Regions from separate parts of the Streptomyces sp. 3N207 genome, predicted to be linked through region 3. Evidence: riboswitches for the same ligand, from Rfam matches in the RefSeq annotation. Region 3 holds a riboswitch; each other region holds the start of a gene.
What was found. A riboswitch is a leader RNA that binds a small molecule or an ion and turns the genes downstream of it on or off. The one in region 3 is predicted to bind cobalamin.
Positions count from the first base shown of each region.

Region 1: it holds a riboswitch for cobalamin, as region 3 does, so the genes downstream of both, metE (5-methyltetrahydropteroyltriglutamate--homocysteine S-methyltransferase) here and ACTWP9_RS15345 (cobalamin biosynthesis protein) in region 3, are expected to answer to the same signal.
Region 2: it holds a riboswitch for cobalamin, as region 3 does, so the genes downstream of both, ACTWP9_RS17895 (ABC transporter substrate-binding protein) here and ACTWP9_RS15345 (cobalamin biosynthesis protein) in region 3, are expected to answer to the same signal.

Region 1 is NZ_JBQQBV010000002.1:478,172-485,920, forward strand. Features, by position in the region: gene ACTWP9_RS04895 (aspartate aminotransferase family protein) at 1-355, shown strand, start outside; gene metE (5-methyltetrahydropteroyltriglutamate--homocysteine S-methyltransferase) at 464-2,809, opposite strand; cobalamin riboswitch at 2,978-3,197, opposite strand; gene ACTWP9_RS04905 (tyrosine-protein phosphatase) at 3,457-4,266, opposite strand; gene ACTWP9_RS04910 (MFS transporter) at 4,577-5,887, shown strand; gene ACTWP9_RS04915 (amino acid adenylation domain-containing protein) at 5,847-7,749, shown strand, end outside.
Region 2 is NZ_JBQQBV010000010.1:202,820-210,568, forward strand. Features, by position in the region: gene ACTWP9_RS17885 (terpene synthase family protein) at 1-666, opposite strand, end outside; gene ACTWP9_RS17890 (DUF7873 family protein) at 827-1,558, shown strand; cobalamin riboswitch at 2,009-2,190, shown strand; gene ACTWP9_RS17895 (ABC transporter substrate-binding protein) at 2,257-3,297, shown strand; gene ACTWP9_RS17900 (FecCD family ABC transporter permease) at 3,540-4,556, shown strand; gene ACTWP9_RS17905 (ABC transporter ATP-binding protein) at 4,553-5,368, shown strand; gene thrS (threonine--tRNA ligase) at 5,388-6,614, opposite strand; gene ACTWP9_RS17915 (hypothetical protein) at 6,849-7,217, opposite strand; gene ACTWP9_RS17920 (DUF5685 family protein) at 7,347-7,749, shown strand, end outside.
Region 3 is NZ_JBQQBV010000008.1:249,927-257,675, forward strand. Features, by position in the region: gene ACTWP9_RS15325 (cobyrinate a,c-diamide synthase) at 1-88, opposite strand, end outside; gene cobO (cob(I)yrinic acid a,c-diamide adenosyltransferase) at 126-734, opposite strand; gene ACTWP9_RS15335 (putative cobaltochelatase) at 734-2,854, opposite strand; gene ACTWP9_RS15340 (cobyric acid synthase) at 2,913-4,490, opposite strand; gene ACTWP9_RS15345 (cobalamin biosynthesis protein) at 4,487-5,479, opposite strand; cobalamin riboswitch at 5,667-5,788, opposite strand; gene ACTWP9_RS15350 (hypothetical protein) at 6,088-6,300, opposite strand; gene ACTWP9_RS15355 (inorganic phosphate transporter) at 6,318-7,646, opposite strand.

The sequences.
Region 1 (7,749 bases), on a different contig from region 3:
CAGCTACGAGCTGCTGCACGAGGTGCGCGGCCGCGGGCTGATGATCGGCATCGAGTTCGGCAGGCCCCGGTCGCTGAAGCTGCGCAGCCGCTGGGCGATGCTCCAGGCCGCGCGCAAGGGGCTGTTCGCGCAGATGGTCGTGGTCCCGCTGTTGCAGAAGCACCGCATCCTCACCCAGGTCTCCGGGGACCATCTGGAGGTCATCAAGCTGATCCCGCCGCTGGTGATCGGCGAGGAGGAAGTGGACCGCTTTGTGGACGCGTTCACCCAGGTCATGGACGATGCGCACAGTGGTGGCGGCCTCATGTGGGACTTCGGGCGCACGCTGGTCCGCCAAGCGGTGGCCCATCGCTGAGGGGGCTGCCCCTGGCGGTCGGTTGCGGGCTGCGGGTTGTTCGTGGCTGGTCGCGCAGTTCCCCGCGCCCCTTCGGGGCGCGGGGAACTGCGCCAGCAGAGCAGGGGATCAGCTCTGGCGGGGGAGTTCCTTCCGCACCGTGCGGGCCGCGGTCACCAGGTTTTCCAGTGAGGCCCTGGTTTCGGTCCAGCCGCGGGTCTTCAGGCCGCAGTCAGGGTTGACCCAGAGCCGTTCGGCCGGGATGGCCTCCAGGCCCTTGCGGAGGAGCGCCGCCATTTCCTCGGCTCCCGGGACCCGCGGTGAGTGGATGTCGTACACACCGGGGCCCGCCTCACGCGGGTAGCCGTGGCCGGCCAGTTCGTCCGCGACCTGCATATGGGAGCGGGCGGCCTCCAGGCTGATGACATCGGCGTCCAGGGCGGCTATCGCTTCGATGATGTCGCCGAACTCCGCGTAGCACATATGGGTGTGGATCTGGGTGTCCGGGCGCACACCGCTGGTGGTGAGCCGGAACGCCGCCGTCGCCCACGCCAGATAACCGGGCCGGTCGGCGGTGCGCAGCGGCAGCGTCTCGCGCAGGGCCGGCTCGTCGACCTGAATGACGGCGGTCCCCGCGGCCTCCAGCTCGCAGACCTCGTCGCGCAGCGCCAGGGCCACCTGGCGCGCCGTCTCGGACACCGGCTGGTCGTCCCGTACGAACGACCAGGCGAGCATGGTCACCGGGCCGGTGAGCATGCCCTTGACCGGGCGGGAGGTCAGCGACTGGGCGTACCGCGTCCAGCGGACCGACAACGGCCGCCGGCGCGCGACGTCGCCCGCGAGGATCGGCGGGCGCACATAGCGGGTGCCGTACGACTGGACCCAGCCGTGCCGGGTGGCGAGGTAGCCGGTGAGCTGTTCGGCGAAGTACTGCACCATGTCGTTGCGTTCGGGCTCACCGTGCACCAGCACATCGAGCCCGGCGCGCTCCTGGAAGCCGACCACCTCGCGGATCTCGGCCGCGATCCGCTCCTCGTAGGCGGCCTCGTCGATCCGGCCGGCCCGCAGGTCGGCACGGGCCGCACGCAGCTCGGCCGTCTGCGGGAACGACCCGATGGTGGTGGTCGGCAGCGGCGGCAGACCGAGCCGGGTGCGCTGCGCCGCCGTGCGCTGTGCGTACGGCAGCGCCCGCCGGGTGTCCGCGTCGGCTACGGCGGCTGAGCGGGCCCGTACGGTCTTGTCGTGCGTGAGCGGTGAGGCCGCACGGGAGGCCAGATCGGCGCGGTTGGCGGCGAGCTCGGCGCCGATCGCGCCGGTCCCCTCGGACAGCCCGCGCGCCAGCGTGACCGCCTCGGCCGCCTTCTGCCGCGCGAACGCCAGCCAGCGGGCCACCTGCGGGTCGATATGGCGCTCGGCGCGGGCGTCCAGCGGCACGTGCAGCAGCGAGCAGGAGGCCGCCACATCCACCCGCTCGGCGAGGCCCAGCAGAGTGGCGAGGGTGGCGATGGACCGCTCGTAGTCGTTGATCCACACATTGCGGCCGTCGATCACGCCCGCGACCAGCCGCTTCCCGGGCAGCCCGCCGACCGCGGCGAGCGCGTCCAGGTTGCCGGCGGCCGGGCCCGTGAAGTCCAGCGCCAGGCCCTCCACGGGTGCCTTCGCCAGCACCGGCAGCGCCTCGCCGAGCCGGTCGAAGTAGGAGGCGACCAGCAGGCGGGGCCGGTCGCTGAGCGTACCGACCGCTCGGTATGCCTGTGCTGCCGCCTCCAGCTCGGCAGGCGTACGGTCCTGCACCAGCGCGGGCTCGTCAAGCTGCACCCACTGGGCGCCCGCGGCGCGCAGGTCGGCGAGCACTTCGGCGTAGACCGGCAGCAGCCGCTCCAGCAGTGTCAGCGGCTCGAAGTCGGGGGCGACGCCCGGCGCCGGTTTGGCCAGCAGAAGGTAGGTGACGGGCCCGACGAGCACCGGCCGGGCCGCCCTCAGGCCCAGCGCGAGGGCTTCCTTCAGCTCGGCGGTCTGCTTGCTCGCGTCAGCGCGGAAGACCGTGCCCGGTCCGAGCTCGGGCACCAGGTAGTGGTAGTTGGTGTCGAACCACTTGGTCATCTCCAGCGGCGCGGCGTCCTGCGTGCCGCGGGCCATGGCGAAGTACCCGGCCAACGGGTCCGCCGCCACGGCCTCCCGGTGCCGCTCGGGGAGGGCGCCGACCATGACGGTGGTGTCCAGCATGTGGTCGTAGTACGAGAAATCTCCGGTGGGCACCTCGTGGATGCCCGCCTCCGCCAGCTGCCGCCAGTTGGCGCTGCGCAGTCCGGCGGCCGTGGAGTGCAGGGCCTCGGCGGTGACGCGGCCCTTCCAGTAGCCCTCGATCGCCTTCTTCAGTTCGCGGTTCGGCCCCTGGCGGGGATAGCCGTGCACCGTGGCACGCACCGGTGCGGGCGGGGGAGTGGTGGCCGGGTTCGCTGCTGTCGCTGTCACGCAACTCTCCTTCGCGAGATGTCTCCAGCGCTCCCGGAAGAACGGGACGAGGATGCGAAGGGGGAGACCGCACGGAAGACGGAGCCGACGCGTGGCTGGTGTCCGCCGCCTTGTGCGCTGTGCTCTCCGACCCGCCCTCGAGGTCTCCGGGAGGACCGTACGCGTGTGGACGCGTACGGGCAGCGGGCAGGTCTTCGGACTCGCGGGCGCGCCTGCCGGTCTCCCGGCGGGCACCTACTGGCCGTCGCTTCCCGGACCGTCGGTCCAGTGCGTATGACGGCGGTCGTTCCCACTCACCGCTGCGGGGCAGTCCCGGATTTGCACCGGGTTCCCTCTTACGACGCCTCCCGTCTGGCGGACGGGGCGAACCAGCTGCGCGGCCCAGCATAGCTGGGGGGCCGTCGCGGGAGGGCTGGCCCGCGATTCCCGTGCGGGGTCGCCCCCTGCTGCGCTTGGGCAGTCTGCTCCCCCAGCCTCCGGCCGGGAGGTGCCCCCAGGGCGCAGGGTGGGCAAGCGCAGCACCGGCCACCGGGCCGCACCCGAGGGGCGCCCGCTGCGGGGTGCGGGGTGCGGCCGTCGCGCGGGTGCGGCCGCTTGTGCCCACCCGTTCCGCCCGTTGCGGAACGCCTGCCCACAAGCTAGTTGGCTCAGGGTTCCAGCAGGCGGGACTGCAGCCTGGTGCGGGTGGCGGGGGAGACTTTGAGGGCCTCCGTCAAATAGGTGTCCGCGTCGCCCCAGGTCTCGTCGATGGTGGCGAAGGCCGCGTGGAGGTAGGCGGCGCGGGCGTCGAAGAGAGGGGCGAGGAGTTCCAGGACCTCGGGGGACATTCCGGCCTTGGACTTGCTGCTGCGGTAGATCTTGTAGCGCCGGTGCGGCTGGTTGGACTGGAGGTAGTCCTCCTCGATGGCGGCCCGCTCGACGCCGAGCGCCAGCAGCGTGACGGCGATCGACAGACCGGCCCGGTCCTTGCCCGCGGCGCAGTGCATCAGGGCGGGCACGCTGTCCTCGGCGAGGGCATGCAGGATGCGGCTGTGCTCGGCGGTGCGCTCGCGGATCATGGTGCGGTAGGAGTCGGTCATCCGCTGGGCGGCGAGGCCGTCCCCGAGTATCGCCCGCAGCTGGTCCAGCTCGCCGTCCCGCACCAGCCGCCAGAACTCGGCCCCGTCGGCCGGGTCGGAGAGCGGGAGATTGACGTTGCGGACGCCCGGAAGCTCGATGTCGGGGCCGTCGAGCGCCTGGTCGGTGGAGTTGCGGAAGTCGAAGACCGTGTGCAGTTCGAGCTCGCCGAGGAAGGCGGCGTCCTCCGGCGTCGCGTGTGCCAGGTGCCCGCTGCGGAAGAGCATCCCGCGCCGCACTCGGCGCCCGTCCACCGTCGGCAGACCCCCGACGTCCCGGAAATTCCGTACCCCGGTCAGCACCGTATCGGCGGACTCCACACTCACGCGCGCTCCTAGCATTTGCGACGACCGTCCGTTCGACCATAAGGCATGGATGCCTGAGGCGATCAGCCCTTGGATGCGTGCACCCGACCGTAGCCTGACGGTGACTCAGGGTGATGATGAGGCCGGGTGTGATTCACCCCGTACGCGGCGCCGATCGATGGCGATACAGCCACGCTCACCACCCCCATGCCGCAGTGGTTCGGATGTGAACAATTCCATGAGCATCGGCGGCAGAACGCCGGGCTCGCGGTAGCCTCCGCGTATCGCCCAACTCCCTTTGCACTGCCGCGTATTCGGCTCACGCCCTACATGCGAGGAGTCTGGATTGAGTCACCTGCATTGGCGTGTGCGCGCTCTTGTGGGCGCGTATGCGGTGTCCGTCTACGGCAATTTTCTCAATCTGATCGCGTTGAGCCTGTTCACCTACGAGGTCACGGGGAGCGGTCTCGGTCTGGGCCTGCTCATGGCGCTGCGGTTGTTCGCGGGTGTGCTGGCGGGGCTGGGGGCCGGGGCGCTGGCGGGCAGGGTGGGGCGCAGAGTCCTGATGATCGGTGCGGATCTCGTCCAGGCGGCGGCCATGGTGGTTCTCGCGCTGTGTGCGACGGGGTCGGCTCCGGTGTGGCTGCTGGCTGTCGTCGTGGTGGTGCTCGGTGCCGGAAACACGTTCTTCACCGTCGGACTGCGCAGCGCGGTCCCGGTGATTGTGGGGCAGGAGGCGCGGGTTCGGGCCAACGGGCAGTTGGCTACGGCTCGTTCTCTTGCCACCGTGGCGGGTTTCGCTTCGGCCGCCCCGGTCATCGAATTGGCAGGCCACAGCGCCGCGTTCGCCGTGAACGCGGCCAGTTTCCTGGTGTCCGCGGTGGCGTTGTCGCTGCTGCGGCCCCGTATGGAGGAAGACCGGTCGGCTCCGCAGACCGTGCCGAAGCCGGGAGCCGCATCTCTGCGGCAGGTGCTGAGCGCGGTGCCCGCCCTGCTGCTCGGCATGGTCCTGCTGCGGGGCGTCGACGCGCTCGCCTCTTCGTCACACAACGTGGCTCTTCCCATGGTGGCCGAGGTGGAGTCGCCGGGGGACCCGGCCATGTTCATGACGCAGTTCTGGGCCTCCTGGGCGGTGGGCACTTTCCTGGCCCACCAGTTACTGAAGCGGCGGCACGCGTCGTGGTCGGAGGGCCGGTGGGGCGCGTATGCCTTCGCGGTGGGCACCTGCGTGATGTCGCTCTCCTTCGTGCTGGCCTTCACCGGTCCGGCGCCCCTCGTACTCGTGGCCGTCGCCGGGCTGGCCGGGCTGGCCGACGGGTTCACGGAGATCGTGTACACCTCACGGCTGCAGGCGGCTCCGGACCGGGAACGCAGCCGGCTGTTCGGGCTGTCCGCCGCGGCGGAGACCTCCGGATTCGCCCTCGGCATGGTGGCCGCGGCGGCAGCGCTGGAGACCTGGCCGGCGCTCGCGGTCGTGGGCCTCTTCCACGGAGTGGCGCTCTGCGGGGCGCTGGCGTTTCTCCTGCTGTCCCTCGCCGCCGCCCGGCGCCGGGTGATCGAGCAACCGTACGAGCAACCGTATGAACAGCCGTCACACAGTGAAGGAGCGAACATCCATGGCCCGTGCACGGGGACCGGCTCTGTACCGAGGGCCTGAGCTGGAGCTGACCGACGACGATCCGCAGAACGCGGTCAGCGCCTTGCTGCGTGCGGCGGAGCGCTCTGCGGACGCGGGCGTCGTGACCGTAGCGGACGACGGCCGCACGACCGTTCAGAGGTATCCGGAACTGCTGTCCACGGCACGCCGGATGCTCACAGGGCTGCGTGAACGGGGCCTGCGTCCCGGCGCCGACATCGTGCTGTGCGGGTTACCCCTTGACGAGTTCTTTCCCGCGTTCTGGGCCTGTGTGCTCGGCGGCGCCAGACCGGTCGCCATCGCGGAGCGGGCCGAGGCGGACTCCCCGGCCCTGCAACGCCTCGGTCACACCTGTGAGTTGCTCGGCGATCCGCTGGTGGTGACGGACCGCGCGGGCGCGGCCATGGTGGCCGGGGCAGCCGTGTCCGTACGGGTGGTGGTTGCCGAGGACTGTCTGGGCCACCCGCCCGCGGAGGATCTGGTGGAGCCGGACGGCTGCGATGTGGCGCTGCTGATGCTCTCCTCGGGCAGCACCGGCGTGCCCAAAGCGGCCCAGCTCACGCACCGAGGGCTGACGGAGTTCGCGGCGAGCAGCCGGCGGATCCTGGATGTGCGGCCCGGCGATACGACCGTGAACTGGCTTCCGGCGGATCACAGCGGGGCGCTGCTGCTCTACCACCTCCTCGAGGTGTTCGTGGGCTGCACCAATGTCCACGCGACGACCGGCCATGTGCTGGCCGCACCGCTGCGCTGGCTGGACCTGCTGGAGGAGCACGGAGCGCAGCACGGCTGGGCGCCCGCTTTCGCGTACCGGATGATCGCCGACGCGGTCGGTGAACACCCGGACAGACGGTGGGACCTGGGCCGGATACGGACGCTGGTATCCGGCGGGGAGCAGATCCCGTTGCCGGTGATGGAACGGTTCCTCGCCGCCACGGGACCGTTCGGCGTGCGGGACGAACACATCGTGCCCGTCTGGGGGATGGCGGAGACGGTCACGGCCATCACCCACGGCAGGCTCAGCGGTGCGGGCGGCGTGAACCATGTGCGCAAGGACAGTCTCGGCGGGGATCTGGTGCGCGTCGGCGAGGACACCGAGGAACGGGACCGCGTGACCCTCGTCGCCGTGGGAGCCCCCGCACACCGGGCGGAGGTGCGCGTCGTCGACCACAGCGGGGAGCCCCTCCCGGAGGAGCGGATCGGCAGACTCCAGATACGGTCGGCGGCCCGCGTCACCCCCGGATACGTCAACAACCCCGAGGCGGACCGGGCCGCGTTCCCTGACGGACCCGACTGGCTCGACACCGGCGACCTGGCCTTCCTCGCCGACGGCCAGGTGACGATCACCGGCAGAAGCACGGACCTGATCATTCTCAACGGGCACAACGTCTACGGCCACGAGGTCGAGGACGCGGCCGCCGCCGTGCCCGGCGTACGGGCGGGGGAGATTGCCGCCTGCGGAGTGCCCGACCCGGACACCGGCAGTGAGTCGCTCGTCGTGTTCTTCGTCAGCCACGGCGATGCGGAGGCGGACGAGCGCATCGCCCGGGGCATCAAGGCGGCCGTCTTCACCGGACTCCGGCTCACCGTCGCCCGCGCCGTGCCGACCGCCGCTGCCGAGTTCCCGCGCACCCCGGCGGGGAAGGTACGCCGTGCGGAGCTGCGTGACCGGCTGCTGGCAGGTGCCTTCGACACGGGTCCGGGGGACGGGACCGAGCTGCTGCACGCGGTACGCGAAGACGCCGCCGCCCTGCTCGGGCACGCGGTGGACACCGACACGCCGTTCTACGAACTGGGCATGGACTCCCCGGCGCTCACCCGGCTCCGTGGCCGGCTGGAGTCGCGGCTGGCCCGGCCGATACCGCAGTCGGCCTTCTTCGAAC
Region 2 (7,749 bases), on a different contig from region 3:
GGTGTCGCGCAGTACGCACAGCGGGCGGGAGGCGGCAACGGCGGCGGGCACCTCGGCGTGCGCCGCGAACTCCACCAGCCCGGCCGACCACGGCGCACCGCCGACCTTGCGCCGCATCTCGATGTACTCGACCGGGTTCGGCACCCGCCCGATGTTGATGTTGGAGAGCTCCCACAGCGACTCGTTGAGCAGGTTCTCGGTGCTGACGGCGAACCGCGCGCGCCAGTCGGCCGACATCGACGGCACCGTTCTGGCCCACAGGTCGGCCAGGCCCGCCTCGACGGGGTTGGTGGGTTCGGGCACCGGGGACGCCGGGACGTCCTCCAGCGGCATGAACAGCGGCAGCCGGTCCAGATACGCCTTGCCGCCCGCCCGGTCCTGGGTGCGCTTGAACTCCTCCAGGAAGTGGTCGTCGAAGAAGAAGACCCACACGTACCAGTCGGTGACCAGCGCCAGATCGTCCGCTTCGGCGTCGGGATGGGTGTAGGCGCACAGCAGCGCGTAGTCGTGCGCGTCCAGGTCGGCGGTGTCCCAGATCCCCGAGCCCTCCAGCATCCCCATCTCCCGTGCCCACTCCCGTGAATGGGTCCGGGCCTGGTCGACGTGCGGGTTGAGCCGGGCCGGGTAGGGCACATAGAAGTCGGGCAGTTCGAAGGGTTGCGACAACGTCACTGTCCCCCAGCTCGTCGGATCGGTAGCTGACTTGGCCTACCCGGCCCAAGCTGACGAACATCCATTTTCACTCGGACGTGGGACCCCGCCTGTTACGAAGTCGTCGAACAAAATGCCTGGAACGGCTGAGGATCGGACTGCTAGCTTCGCGTTCGTGGCGAAGCTGAATCAGATCATCGCAGTCGAGAAAGGCGTCAAGTCCAAGGTGGTCCAGGACCTGGCGCAGGCACAGCACGGGCTGGCGAAGCCCCAGATGCTGGCCGGTATCTCGCGTACGTACCAGCCCAAGGACGAAGAGGGCGAGCAGCTTCCGCCGGAGTCGACGCGGGTCCAGGTCAAGGCCGAGGATGTGCTGAAGGAAACGGCGAAGATCCTCACCCGGCTGTTCGATGTGACGGCGACGAAGGACTGGGCGAACCTCACGGCTCGTGCGGACGTCGTCGTCGACGGACGCACCGTCCTGTCCGAAGTGCCGGTCTCCTACCTGCTGTTCCTGGAGAAGCAACTGGGCGAGCTCGGCTCCTTCCTGCGGAAGCTGCCGGTGCTGGACGGCGCGGAGGCGTGGGAGAAGGACCCCTCCACGGACTGGTGGAAGACCGAGCAGGTCCGTACGGTGCGCACCAAGAAGGTGCCGCGCAACCATGTGAAGGCGGAGGCCACGGAGAAGCACCCGGCCCAGGTCGAGGTGTACTACGAGGACATCCCCGTCGGCTACTGGACCACGGTCAAGTACTCCGGCGCCCTGCCCGCACGACGGGTCAACGAGCTGCTGGAGCGGCTGGACAAGCTGGCGGCCGCGGTGAAGTTCGCCCGTGAGGAGGCCAACGGGACCGAGGTCACCGACAAGCGCGTCGGGGACGCCGTCTTCGGCTACCTCTTCGACTGACAGCCAGGAGGCATCTCACCACCACAGACACCCCGGCGCACGTTTCGACGACGTGGCGGCCGGGGTCCCCCGGGGCCAGGGTTTCAGCGACCTTCGGTCACCGGGTGCGCCAGGAGCGCAAAGCTGAAGCTGAAGCTGATGTGTGACCCCCCGGGTCGCCCTGTCCTGAACACAGGGTGCCCGTCAGTCTCAACCTCTCGCTCCAAGCTCAGTATCGCCGCTCATCGTCCGGCAACCGGGGCGGTGACGACCTTGAGACGCTGGTTCGAACCCAGCCGGCGCATCCACGCTGCGCCGTGGTGGAGTGGCTCCACGCAAGGGCATCGCCGAACGATCCGCCCATCAACAGGCCGGTGCGTGTGAACGAGCGGCACCCAGGACCCCGGGGCCGGGTAAAGCCTCGGGGTCCCTTTTGTCGTTTCTCCCGGTTCCTGCGGGATGCCGCCCGCGTGGTACGTTTCAGCGGCCAGTCAAACCCTTGAACGGGTCAGGGAATCCGGTGCGAATCCGGAGCTGACGCGCAGCGGTGTGGGACTGGGGCGTGCACGAGGCCACTGGGGACGTACGTCCCTGGGAAGGCGCACGCTCCCACAGTCCCGAGCCCGAAAACCTGCTGGCACCCGCGCTCGGACTGCCCCGGGCACGGTGGCACGCCGGGCCCCGCGACTGGGCCTCTGACGGAGAAGGAACCCCTGGCCATGCGCCGACCGCGCCGTATCCGCGTACTCGTGCCGGGCCTCGCCCTGGCACTCGTCCTGGGCGCCGCCGGCTGCGGCGGGGACTCCCCGACGGAGGCGTCCGGCAAGGGCGCGGCCCCCGGTTACCCCCGTACGCTGCACAACTGCGGGCAGGACGTCACCCTCCAGCGGCCCCCGCGGCGGGCCGTCTCCCTCGACCAGGGCTCGACCGAGATCCTGCTCGCTCTCGGGCTGGGCGACCGGATGGCGGGCACCGGCACCTGGACCGACCCGGTCATGAAGGGGCTCGGTGAGGAGAACGCGAAGGTCCCGCGGCTGGCCGACGGTTACCCCGCGCTGGAGAAGGTGCTCGACAAGGACCCGGACCTGGTGACCGCCTCCTTCTCCGCCACCCTCGACAAGGGCGGCGTCGCCCCGCGCGGCAAGTTCGCCGACCTCGGGGTGCCCACCTACCTCTCCCCCGCCGACTGCGCCAAGAAGTCCGGCTCCAACGGCGACGGAGCGCGCAGCAGCCGGCTGGAGCTGAGCACCGTCTACGGCGAGATCCGCGACCTGGCGAAGGCGTTCGGCGTGCCGAAGCGCGGCGAGCGGCTGGTGGCCGGCCTCAAGGCGCGGGTGGCGAAGGCCACCCGGGGCACCGACGCGCGCGGCACCTCCGTCATGTACTGGTTCGCCAACTCCGAGTCGCCGTATCTGGCGGGCTGCTGCGGGGCGCCGGGCATCATCACCCGCGCGGTGGGCGCGAAGAACGTCTTCGACGACACCCACGACGAGTGGCCGCAGATCGGCTGGGAGACGGTCGCCGACCGGGACCCCGATGTGATCGTGCTGGGCGATCTGACCCGCAAGAACCAGACCGCGGAGACCGCGAAGGCCAAGATCCGGAAGCTGGAGTCCGACCCGGTCACCCGCCATATGACGGCAGTCCGCCACAAGCGCTACATCCTGCTGCCCGGCGCCGCGATGAATCCCTCGATCCGCACGGTGGAGGGAGTGGAGAAGGTGGCAAGGGGACTGCGAGATTTGGGGCTGGCGAAGTGAGGGGGGAACGGGCTGGCGGGAGCTCCGAAGCTGCTGCCGACCCGGCAACGGGGGCTGCGCTTGCCCACCCTGCGCCCCTGGCGCAGACTGCCCAAGCACAGCCGGGGGACGCGGACGCGCCCCGTCAGGGGCGCGGGGAACTGCGCGATCAGCCACAACGCAAGCCGCACCCCGCAAACTTCAGGCAGGGGCACCCCCTCAGCGGAGCGCTCCGCACCGGGCAGGGCGCAGCCCTCCTGTGCGTGGTCGCCGCGCTCGCCCTCGCGGCGTCAGTGGCCCTGGCCATCACCGCCGGGCAGGCCCGTATCGGCGTAACCGACGTATGGCTGGTCGTCATAGAAGGACTGGGCGGCGCCGATGCAGGGGTCTCACCACTGCGCGAGGGCATCATCTTGGAACTGCGCCTCCCCCGCGCCCTGCTGGCCGCACTGTGCGGCGCCGGCCTCGGGCTGTGCGGCGCCGTCCTCCAGTCACTGCTCCGCAACCCGCTTGCCGACCCCTTCGTGCTGGGCGTCTCCTCCGGCGCCTCCACCGGGGCGGTCGCCGTGGTGGTGCTCGGCGTGGGCGGCGGCGCCCTCTCGTTGTCGGCGGGCGCTTTCGCGGGCGCCGCACTCTCGTTCGGGCTGGTGCTGCTGCTGGCGCACACCTCGGGCGGTACGACGGACCGGGTGCTGTTGTCGGGCATCGCCGGAATGCAGCTGTTCTCGGCGCTGACCTCGCTGATCGTCTTCACCTCGGCCGACGCCGAGCAGACCCGCGGGGTGCTGTTCTGGCTGCTGGGCTCGCTGGGCTCGGCCGACTGGGGTGAGGTGGCGCTGGGCGCGGGCGCGTTGGGGCTGGCGCTGGTGGTGTGCCTGGCGCGGGCCGACGCGCTGGACGCCTTCGCCTTCGGGCAGGAGGCCGCCGCCTCGCTGGGCGTACCGGTGCGGCGGGTGCGGCTGACGCTGCTGCTGGTCACTGCGCTGCTGACGGCGGTACTGGTCAGCTCGTCGGGCGCGATCGGCTTCGTGGGGCTGGTGCTGCCGCACGCGGCCCGCGCGCTGACCGGGCCGGCGCACCGGCGGCTGCTGCCGGTGACGGCCCTGGTGGGCGCGGTCTTCCTGGTGTGGGTCGACACCGCGGCGCGCACCCTGCTGGACCCGCGTGAGCTGCCGGTCGGAGTGGCGACCTCGCTGCTGGGGGTGCCGGCCTTCGTGGTGATCCTGCACCGGGGGCGGCGCGGCAGGGCGCACGGCGTAGGCGGAGGTGCGGGGCTGTGAGCCTGAGTGCGCACTCGGTGTCCTGGCAGGCAGGGGGGCGGCTGATCGTCGACGGGGTGAGCCTGGATCCGCAGCCCGGCCAGACGGTGGGGCTGCTGGGGCCCAACGGCTCGGGAAAGTCCACGCTGTTGCGGCTGCTGGCGGGCATCCGGCCGACCGCCTCGGGAGTGGTCACCCTTGACGGCAGACCGCTGCGCGAGCTGGGGCGCCGCGCTGTGGCCCGTCGGGTGGCCGTCGTCGAGCAGCATGCGGAGACCGGCGTGGAGCTGACCGTCGGCGATGTCGTACGGCTCGGCCGCATCCCGCACCGCGGCATCTGGTCGGGGCAGCGGGCCGAGGACGAGACGGCCGTGCTGGAGGCTGCCGTACACACCGGGCTGGCCGACCGGCTCGATCAGCCCTGGCACAGCCTCTCGGGCGGCGAACGGCAGCGGGTGCAGATCGCCCGCGCGCTGGCGCAGCGGCCGAGCGAGCTGCTGCTGGACGAGCCCACCAACCACCTCGACGTCCAGTACCAGCTGGAGCTGCTGGCGCTCGTCGTCCGTACGCCCGTCACCAGCGTGATCGCCCTGCACGACCTCAACCTGGCGGCGATGTTCTGCGACCACCTGGTGGTGCTGCGGCAGGGCCGGGTGGTGGCGGCGGGTCCGCCGGGCGAGGTTCTGACGGAGCGGATGGTGGCCGACGTCTACGGGGTGCGCTCGGTGGTGATGCCGCACGGCCCGGACGGGCGGCCCTCGGTGCGCTTCCTGCCCCCGGAGCCCATGGAGCCGCCGGTGCCGCTCGAGCCTGCCGACATCACCTCGAAATAGCATTCATAACCGGCCGCGTTCACCACAGTTCGGTGCTGTGCCGCCCCACGAGAGCGGTGATCCGGGCGAGGGCCTCGTCGATCGGCAGCGGGTCGAGGCGGCGACCGTCGCGCAGCCGCAGCGCGAGCCGGCCGTCGGCGGCCTCCCGGGCGCCGATCACCGCCTGGTACGGCACGAGGCGCGCTTCCCGCACCCGGGCGCCCAGGCTGCCGCGTTCCGGTGCGGCGAGCTCGGCGCGCAGACCGGCGGCGGCGCAGCGCCGCACCAGCGCCTCGCCGTCCGGAACCTCCGCCTCGGACACCGGCAGCACGACGATCTGGGTGGGCGCCAGCCAGCCGGGGAAGGCGCCGCCGTGCACCTCGATCAGCTGCGCGACGGCACGTTCGACGCTGCCGATGACGGCCCGGTGCACCATCACGGGCCGGTGCTTGGCGCCGTCCGCGCCGATGTAGTGCAGGTCGAAGCGTTCGGGCTGGTGGAGGTCGACCTGGACGGTGGAGAGGGTCGCTTCCCGGCCCGCGGCGTCGGCGATCTGCACATCGATCTTCGGCCCGTAGAAGGCGGCCTCGCCCTCCGCCGCCTCGTACGGCAGCCCCGCCTCGTCCAGCACCTCGGTCAGCAGCGCGGTGGCCTGCCGCCATTTGCCCGGGTCGGCCACGTACTTGCCGCCCGGGGCCGGGAGGGAGAGCCGGTAGCGGGCCGACTCGATACCGACCGCCCGGTATGCGTCGCCGATCAGCTCCAGCGCCGCCCGCGCCTCGGCGGCGACCTGGTCGAGGGTGCAGAAGATGTGCGCGTCGTTCAGCTGGATGGCCCGTACCCGGGTCAGTCCGCCGAGCACGCCGGAGCGCTCGGACCGGTACATGGCGCCCAGCTCCGCCATACGCAGCGGAAGTTCGCGGTAACTGTGGGAGCGGGACCGGTAGATGACCGCGTGGTGCGGGCACAGGCTGGGCCGGAGCACGAGCTGTTCCCCGTCGCCCGCTTCCAAGGGAGGGAACATGTCGTCGGCGTAGTGCGCCCAGTGCCCGGAGAGTTCGTACAGCTCCTTTTTCCCCAGCACCGGCGAGTACACATGCTGGTAGCCCGCGCGGCGCTCGGCGGTACGAACGTACTCCTCCAGCTCGTGCCGGACGGTGGCCCCGTCCGGCAGCCAGTACGGCAGACCGGCCCCGATCAGCGGATCGGTACCGAAGAGGCCCAACTCGCGGCCGAGCGAACGGTGGTCGTGGCGGGCGGCGGTCATGTGCTTCTCCCTCGGGGGTGCGGGCGGGCGCCCGAGGGAGCGAACGACGAAGCCCCGGGCGCTCGGCCCGGGGCTTCGGTGTACGTCTGTACGTCGGTCAGCGCGCCGGGACTGGGTCCGGCGTCGTCGTCCTCGCGATACGTACGGCGCGCTGCATGAAGGGAACGTAGCAGAGCTTCCCTCGATGGGTCGTGGGGTTTCCCAGCGACGGGATCTTCCCGGCGACGGCCGGGCTCAGGAGGAGGGCACGGAGGGCAGCCACCGCCGGGCCGCCTCGACGCTGTCGCCGATACTGGTGTTGAAGGCGATGGCGGCGCCGGGAGCGTGCCGGTGCACCAGATTGACGACCCGCTCGAAGAAGAGCAGTGCGGGCTCCGGCTTCCGGATGCCGCCGCCGATGACGACGACATCCCACTCGCGCTCGGACAGCGCGGTCCTGAATACGGACTCGTCGGGCCCGTGGGCGGCCACCACTGCCACGGACGCGTCGACGGAGAGTTCCGCGAACCGGGCCAACTCCTCGTCGAGAGCGGCGTGCAGGGCGTATCCGTCCACGCCGGGAACAGTGTGCGGGTCGAAACCGAGGACCAGAACAGCGGGCATACCCCGCAAGACGCTACCGAGCACCGTCCCGTTGCTCTTGCGGGGGCCCGGAAGTGGCGGTTAGGCCGGTGGGTACGATCGCCGCACTGCACAAGCACCGCAGCAGTCGAGTCACGTACGGGGGAGCTCGTGTTCGGAATCGTCAGGCCCTGCAAGCACCGGCTGTCGGAGGGGCTCAGGAGCGAGTGGATGGCGCATCTGTGCGGGCTGTGTCTCGCACTCCGCGGCGACCACGGGCAGTTCGCCCGGGTGGTGACGAACTACGACGGGCTGCTCATCTCCGTGCTGACGGACGCGCAGACCGGTGTCGCCGCCGCCCGGCGCCGCACCGCGGGCCCGTGCCCGCTGCGCGGTATGCGGACCGCGTCCGTCGCACAGGGCGAGGGGGCGCGGCTGGCGGCGTCGGTGTCGCTGGTGCTGGCCTCGGCGAAGGTGCGGGACCACATAGCCGACCGTGACGGGCTGCTGCGCCGCCGCCCGGTCGCTGCCGCAGCGCGCCGGATAGCCGCGGGCTGGGATCGCGCCGGTGCCC
Region 3 (7,749 bases):
CGAAGGCGGCCATCAGCCCCGTCGCCACCGTCGTCTTGCCGCTCCCGGAGGACGGCGCGGCGACCACCAGTCGCGGTACCCGGATCACGCGGCGTCCCTCCAGCCGTGCGCACCGGTGGCAGTCGTCACCACTCGATGCCCTTCTGCCCCTTCTGGCCCGCGTCCATCGGGTGCTTGACCTTGGACATCTCGGTGACCAGATCGGCCGCGTCGATCAGCTGCTGCGGCGCGTTCCGTCCGGTGATCACCACATGCTGGGTACCGGGCCGGTCCCGCAGCACAGCGACCACCTCCTCCACGTTCACCCAGCCCCAGTGCATCGGGTAGGCGAACTCGTCCAGCACCAGCAGCCGGTACGTCTCCGCGGCCAGATCGCGCTTGACCTGCTCCCAGCCCTCCCGGGCCGCCGCCTCGCTGCTCATCTCACCGTCCTGGACGTTGCGCTGGATCCACGACCAGCCCTCGCCCATCTTGTGCCAGGTCACGCTGCCGCCCTCGCCGGAGTCGCCGAGCACCCGCAGCGCGCGCTCCTCCCCGACCTTCCACTTGGCGGACTTGACGAACTGGAACACCCCGATCGGCCACCCCTGGTTCCACACGCGCAGCGCCAGCCCGAACGCGGCCGTCGACTTGCCCTTGCCGACGCCCGTATGGACCGCCACCAGCGGCCTGTTGCGCCGCTGACGAGTGGTGAGACCGTCCTGCGGCACGACGCTCGGCTGTCCCTTCGGCATTACGCCGCCCTCCCTGCCTGCTCGGCTGCCTGTTGTGCAGCACGCGAATTCCGTGAGTCGGTTGTCCGCCGGACGAGTTCGGTGACGGCGTCGGCGCGCAGCTCGTCCAGCGTGACGGCGTTGCCGCCCAGTTCGGCGGCGAGCTCGCGCGCCAGCCCCAGCCGCACATGCCCCGCCTCGCAGTCCACAACCACCGAAGCGGTACCGTCCGCCGCCAGCAGCCGCGCCGCCTGCCGGGCCCGCACCAGCGGCTCCGGGCCACCGGTGGCGCGTCCGTCCGTGACGGTGACCAGCAGCGGCCGCCGCGCCGGGTCCCGCAGCCGCTCGACCCGCAGCACCTCGCGTGCCCGCAACAGCCCCGCCCCCAGGGGAGTGCGCCCCCCGGTCGGCAGCGACTCCAGCCGGGCCGCCGCCGCATCCACCGACGAGGTGGGCGGCAGCGCCACCTCCGCCTCGCCGCGCCGGAAGGTCACCATGCCGACCTTGTCCCGCCGCTGGTAGGCGTCCAGCAGCAGCGACAACACCGCGCCCTTGACGGCACTCATCCGCTGCCGCGCCGCCATGGAGCCGGAGGCGTCCACCACGAACAGCACGAGATTGCCCTCGCGGCCCTCCCGCACGGCCTCCCGCAGATCGTCCCTGCGCACCACCAGGCCGCTGCCGCGACGGCCACGTGCGTGCTGGTACGGAGCCGCCGCCTGCACCGTCGCCGCCAGATGCAACGTGCCCAGCGCCCCCTGCGGGCGGCGCGCCCCTGTCGTACGGCCGTGCGCCGTGCGGGCCCGCGAGCGCCGCCCGGCCGCGCCCTCGCCGAGCCCGGGGACGGTGAGCGTGCGCGCCTTGAACGGTTCGCCGGAGGGAGCAGTGGGTTGATGCGCGGCAGCGGGGGCCTGCGGGTCGGGCTCGGGTTGCCCGGGGGAAGGTGTTTCGGATACCGACCGGTCGGTGGGTTCGGATCTCTCCCCCTCGGCGCCGTCCTGTGGGGCGTTCCCCGGATCGCGCTGCGGCGGCAGTCCGCCCCCGCCGTCGGGGCCGCCACCGGGCCCGTCGTCGTCCGGTCCCTCCGTCCCCTCCGGCCGTTCCGGCTCCGGTGTGTCCTCGTCCTGCGGTGGGCTGTTCTCCTCCAGCGTCTGGTCCAACTTGTCCTCGTCGAGGCCGGGGGCGTCGAACGGATTGCGCCTGCGCCGGTGCGGCAGCGCCAGCAGCGCCGCCTGCCGCACATCCGCCGACTCCACCTCGGTACGCCCCGCCCAGGCCGCCATCGCCGTCGCCGTACGGGCCATGACGAGGTCGGCGCGCATGCCGTCCACCTCGAACGCCGCGCAGGTGGCGGCGATCTGCCGGAGTGCCGCGTCACCGAGCCGTACCCGGGGCAGCAGTTCCCGCGCTGCGGCAATCCGCTCGCGCAGTTCCTGCTCGTCGTCCGCCCAGCGCGCCGCGAAGCCCTCCGGATCGTCGTCGTAGGCGAGCCGCCGCCGTACGACCTCCACCCGCTCGTCCGTCTCGCGGGAGGCGGCCACCTCGACCGTCAGCCCGAACCGGTCGAGCAACTGCGGGCGCAGCTCGCCCTCTTCCGGGTTCATCGTGCCGACCAGCAGGAACCGTGAGGCGTGCCGTACGGAGACGCCTTCGCGCTCCACGTAGGAGGCGCCCATGGCGGCGGCGTCCAGCAGGAGGTCCACCAGGTGGTCGTGCAGGAGGTTGACCTCGTCCACGTACAGCACGCCCCGGTGCGCGTCCGCCAGCAGCCCCGGCTCGAACGCCTTCACGCCCTCCGAGAGCGCCCGCTCGATGTCCAGTGCGCCCACCAGCCGGTCCTCGGAGGCGCCGACGGGCAGCTCCACCATGCGGGCCGGGCGGGACCCGGCAGCGCCGGCGCCCTCGTGCGGGCCGTCCGGGCACGCGGGGTCGGGTGCGGCGGGGTCACAGGAGAAGCGGCAGCCCGGCACGACCTGGACGCCGGGCAGCAGCGCTGTGAGCGCTCTGACGGCCGTGCTCTTCGCCGTTCCTTTCTCCCCCCGTACCAGGACGCCGCCGATCGCGGGGGAGACGGCGTTCAGCAGCAGGGAGAGCTGGAGGTCCGCCTGGCCGACGAGGGCGGTGAAGGGATAGGGGGTCACGCGACGGTCACTCCTTCGAGTGGCTTGGGTGTATCAAGGGCGGCGGACTGCGGGCCGGTCACGACGGCGCCCCCGGCGGTACGAACGGCAGGCCCTTGGGCACGCCGTCCTCGATGAGCCGCAGCAGCGCCGCCGTGTCCGCGTGCTCCTCGATCAGGTCGCCCAGCCGGTCGAGCTGTTCCTCGCGCAGTGCGGCGAACCGAGTGTCGGGCGCCGGTTCGAAGGCGCGGCCCGCGTCGGCGGCCACCTGGCGCAGAAAGGCGCGACGGAAGCCGTCCGACTCCAGCGAGCCGTGCCAGTGGGTGCCCCACACGCTCCCTACCCGGCAGCCGTCCAGCGGAGCACCCTCGGGGCCGCTCAGGAACGGCTCACCACCGTGCACATCCGCCACCCCGTGGTGGATCTCGTAGCCCTCCACCGGCTCGCCCAGCGCGATCCCGTGCGGCCGGGCCAGCGTCTTGTCCCGGTCGAACCGCACCCGCACCGGCAGCAGCCCGAGCCCGTCCACCACACCCGCGCGCGACTCGACCTCGTCCTCGATACGCTCGCCCAGCAGTTGGTAGCCGCCGCAGACACCCAGCACGGGCCGCCCCTCGGCCGCACGCCGCGCCAGCGCCCCGGCCAGGCCCCGTTCGCGTATCCACTCCAGCGCCTTGACCGTGCCCCGGGTGCCCGGCACCACCACCAGGTCGGCGTCGGCCAGTTCCTCCGGGCGGTCGCAGAACCGCACCACCACACCGGGTTCGGCAGCCAGCGCGTCCACATCGGTGAAGTTGGACATCAACGGCACCGGCAGCACGGCGACCCGCAGCACATCGGCCCCGTAGGGGGGCGCGACAGTGGACTCGCGTACGGTGCCGCGCAGCGAGACCCTCAGCCCGTCCTCCTCGTCGATGCCCAGCCCGTGCTGGAACGGCAGTACGCCCAGCGTGGGCCGTCCCGTCAGCCTGTGCAGCATCTCCAGGCCGGGCTCCAGCAGCGTGACGTCGCCGCGGAACTTGTTGACCAGGTAGCCCGCGAGCAGCGCCTGGTCCTCGGGTGCCAGCAGTGCCGTCGTACCGAAGAGCGAGGCGAACACCCCGCCGCGATCGATGTCGCCGACCACCAGCACCGGTAGCCGACAGGCGCGTGCCAGCCCCATGTTGACGATGTCGCTGCGCCGCAGATTGATCTCGGCGGGGCTGCCCGCGCCCTCGCAGATGACCGCGTCATGGGTGCTCCGCAGTTCCTCCAGACAGCCCGCGACGGTCTCCAGCAGCTCCGCACGCCCCCCGTGCCGTACATCGCCGCTGCCCTCCGGGTGGCGGCCGAAGTACCCCCGGGCCGACATCTCGCCGACCGCCTTACCCAGCAGTACGACCTGACTGGTGCGGTCGCCGCCCGGCTTCAGCAGCACCGGGTTCATCAGCGCGCTCGGCTCGACCCGTGCGGCAGCCGCCTGCATGGCCTGCGCGCGGCCGATCTCGGCGCCGTCGAGGGTGACGAACGAGTTCAGCGACATGTTCTGCGCCTTGAACGGCGCCACCCGCAGCCCCTTGCGGGCCAGCCAGCGGCAGATGCCCGCCGTCACCACGCTCTTGCCGGCGTCCGAGGTCGTCCCGGCGACCAGCAGCCCGCCTCCCGTACGCGCGCTCATCGCACCCCTCCCTCGCCGCGGCCACGCCCGAAGCGGCCTACTGCCGTGCGCACCAGACAACTTGTGGCCAGCGCCAACAGTCCTACCCGCCGCGACAGCCGCACAGCGCGCTCGATGTCCGCCGTGCGGACGGCCCGGCCGGGCGCGTTGAGGACGGGCCGGTGCTCCACCCGCCCCCCGTACGACAGCGTCCCGCCCAGCCGCACGCCCAGTGCGCCCGCGAACGACGCCTCTACGGGGCCCGCGTTGGGGCTGGGGTGGCGGTGCGCGTCGGCGCGCCAGGCGCGTACGGCACCGCGTGGGTCCGGCCCGGCGAACGCGGCCAGTACGGCGGTCAGCCGTGCCCCCGGCCAGCCCGCCACGTCGTCCAGCCGCGCGGCGGCCCAGCCGAACCGGCGGTGCCGCGGGGAGGTGTGCCCGACCATCGCGTCCAGTGTGTTGACAGCGCGGAAGCCCACCAGCCCGGGTACGCCCGCCAGCGCCCCCCACACCAGTGCTCCCACCACGGCGTCGGAGGTGTTCTCCGCGACCGACTCGACCACGGCGCGGGCCACTGCGGGCGCGTCCAGCCGCTGCGGGTCGCGTCCGCACAGCGCGGGCAGCCGTTCGCGTGCCAGCCCCAGGTCTCCCGCCTCCAGCGCGGCGCCCACGGCCCGGGCCTCGCGGGTCAGCGACGTACCCCCGAGGACGGCCCACGCGGTGGCGGCCGTCAGCGCGATGCCGGGCACCGGGGAACGGCCCGCTGCGGGGGAGGGGCTGCGTGCGGCACCGACCGTCTTCAGCGCGCCCGCTGCGGCGACGGCGCCCCCCGCGCAGAGGGCGACATAGAGCGCTCCCGCACCCCGGTGGTCGCGCCACATCCGGCGCTCCAGTGCCGCGGCCGCCCGCCCGAAGGCAGCGACGGGGTGGCCGCGCCGCGGATCACCGAGCAGCGCGTCGGCGGCGAACCCCAGCACAGTGCCGCGGACATGGACGTCACGGGCCCGCATCAGACGACGGTTCCGGCGCACGCATCCATGACGGCGGCAGTCGGGAGTCGTCCCGGCGGGAGTCCCCGGGGGTGCTCCCAGGGGGAGGCAGCAGGAGATACGGCAGCAACGGCTATGGCGACGGGGCCACGCATGGCGGTGTCCTCACTCAGGGTCCTCGCCCTGGCTCGACTCGACCGGCGGCGAGAGTCTCCTGGCTCCCGGATCCACACCGCCCCCGCCTTCCAGCCCGCGTGGGCCGTGGCTTCGTTGGAGGAGGCGCTCCCCGGTGACAGTGGCGGGACCGCGCCGGATTCGCACCGGCTTCCTCCCCATGCCGCCGTTTGGCACCCGGCAGTCCACCACGTTTGACCTGCGGTGGGCAAGCCGGACGTGGTGCTTGCGGCCGCGCGGACACCGCCGGACCCTCACCGTCGTGGCTTCCCGCCGCTGCGGCGGGAAAGAGTGGGGGCTCCGCCCCCACACCCCGGCGGAGTGCCAGGGGGCGTGGGAGGCGAAGCCCCGAACCCCTTCCCGCCGCAACGGCGGGCACTACAACGGCGAGGGTCCGGCGGAAGGATCGAGCTCCGCAACCACAGCGCGCGACTCCCTCACTCGCCGTGCAACGGCTACGCCGCGATCAGGTAGATGCCGTACGCCACCGCCGCCAGACACACGGCGTAGCAGGCGTAGGCGCCGGTACGCGCCAGCGACGAGGGGGCGTTGCCCGCGGTGCGGGGGGAGCCGGCGACGATGCCGAGGGTGAAGACGCCGACGAGTCCCACCGTCGCCGCCAGGCTGACGCCGAAGACCTGGCCGAGTGAGGCCCAGTCGATGTTCATGCGGTGGTCCCTTCTGCTTACCTGAAGCTGCTCGCCGACGCGGGGCGGCCGGTCGAACGCGCGGGCTCGGCCGCCGTCGTCTCCTCCGCGGCAACACCGGCCGCGCTCACTCCCGCCGGCGGCGGGGGCGGGGAGACGGCCCGGATGGCGTTGGTGACCACCCCGGCGGGCTCGGACTCGGGCTGCGGCTCCGGCTCAGCGGCCGGGCTCGGGATCTCCGCGGCCTGCGCGGCCACGGCGGGCTCGACCTCGTTGACGTTGGTGTGGTCCACCGGCGCGCGCCGGGAGCGGAGCCAGATGGCGCCGCAGAGCACGACGGCGAGGACGGCGACTGTCGTGACGCCCCAGTCGCCCTGCTTGGCCAGCAGCGCAGCACCGGCCGCGACCCCGCCGGCTGCAGGGAGGGTCAGCCCCCAGCCGATGAACATGCGGCCCGCCGTTCCCCACCGGACCACGCCGCCCTTGCGGCCGAGCCCTGAACCCATCACGGCGCCGGAGCACACATGCGTGGTGGAGAGGGAGAAGCCGATGTGCGAGGAGGCCAGGATGGTGGCCGCCGCGCTGGTCTGGGCTGCGAAGCCCTGCGGGGGCTGGATGTCGGTGATGCCCTTGCCCATCGTGCGGATGATGCGCCAGCCGCCGAGGTAGGTGCCCAGTGCGATGGCGAGCCCGGCGGAGGCGATCACCCACACCGGCGGGTCGGAGCCGGGCGCCAGGGCGCCGCCGGTGACCAGGGCCAGCGTGATGACACCCATGGTCTTCTGCGCGTCGTTGGTGCCGTGGGCGAGGGAGACCAGCGCCGCCGAGGTGATCTGCCCGGCGCGGTAGCCCTTCGCGGTCCGCTCCTCGTCGGCGTGCCGGGCGACCCGGTAGGTCAGCCGGGTGGCGCACACGGAGGCGATGCCGGCGACCAGGGGTGCGGCGAGCGCCGGGATGAGGACCTTCATGACGACGACGTCGCCGTTGACCGCGCCCATGCCGACGGCAGCGAGCGTGGCGCCGATCAGTCCGCCCATCAGCGCGTGCGAGGAGCTGGAGGGGAGCCCGGCGAGCCAGGTCAGCAGGTTCCAGATGATCGCGCCCACCAGTCCCGCGAAGATCACTTCGGGCTGGATGCCGGAACCTTCATCGATGATTCCTGAAGATATGGTCTTGGCCACCTCGATGGACAGAAAGGCCCCGAGGAGGTTGAGGACCGCGGACATGGCCACCGCCGCCCGAGGAGCCAGTGCCCCGGTGGAGATGGTTGTGGCCATGGCGTTGGCCGTGTCGTGGAAGCCGTTCGTGAAGTCGAACACCAAGGCCGTGACGATCACGATCCCGATGAGAAGCGTGATGTGTTCCATTCACCAGGCACAATCAGTTCGAGGGGCAATGACGTCGTGAACGTAAAGACGGCGAGTGAACGGAAGGTGAACTGAGGCAGGCATCGAAGTGTCGCCCCCTGAC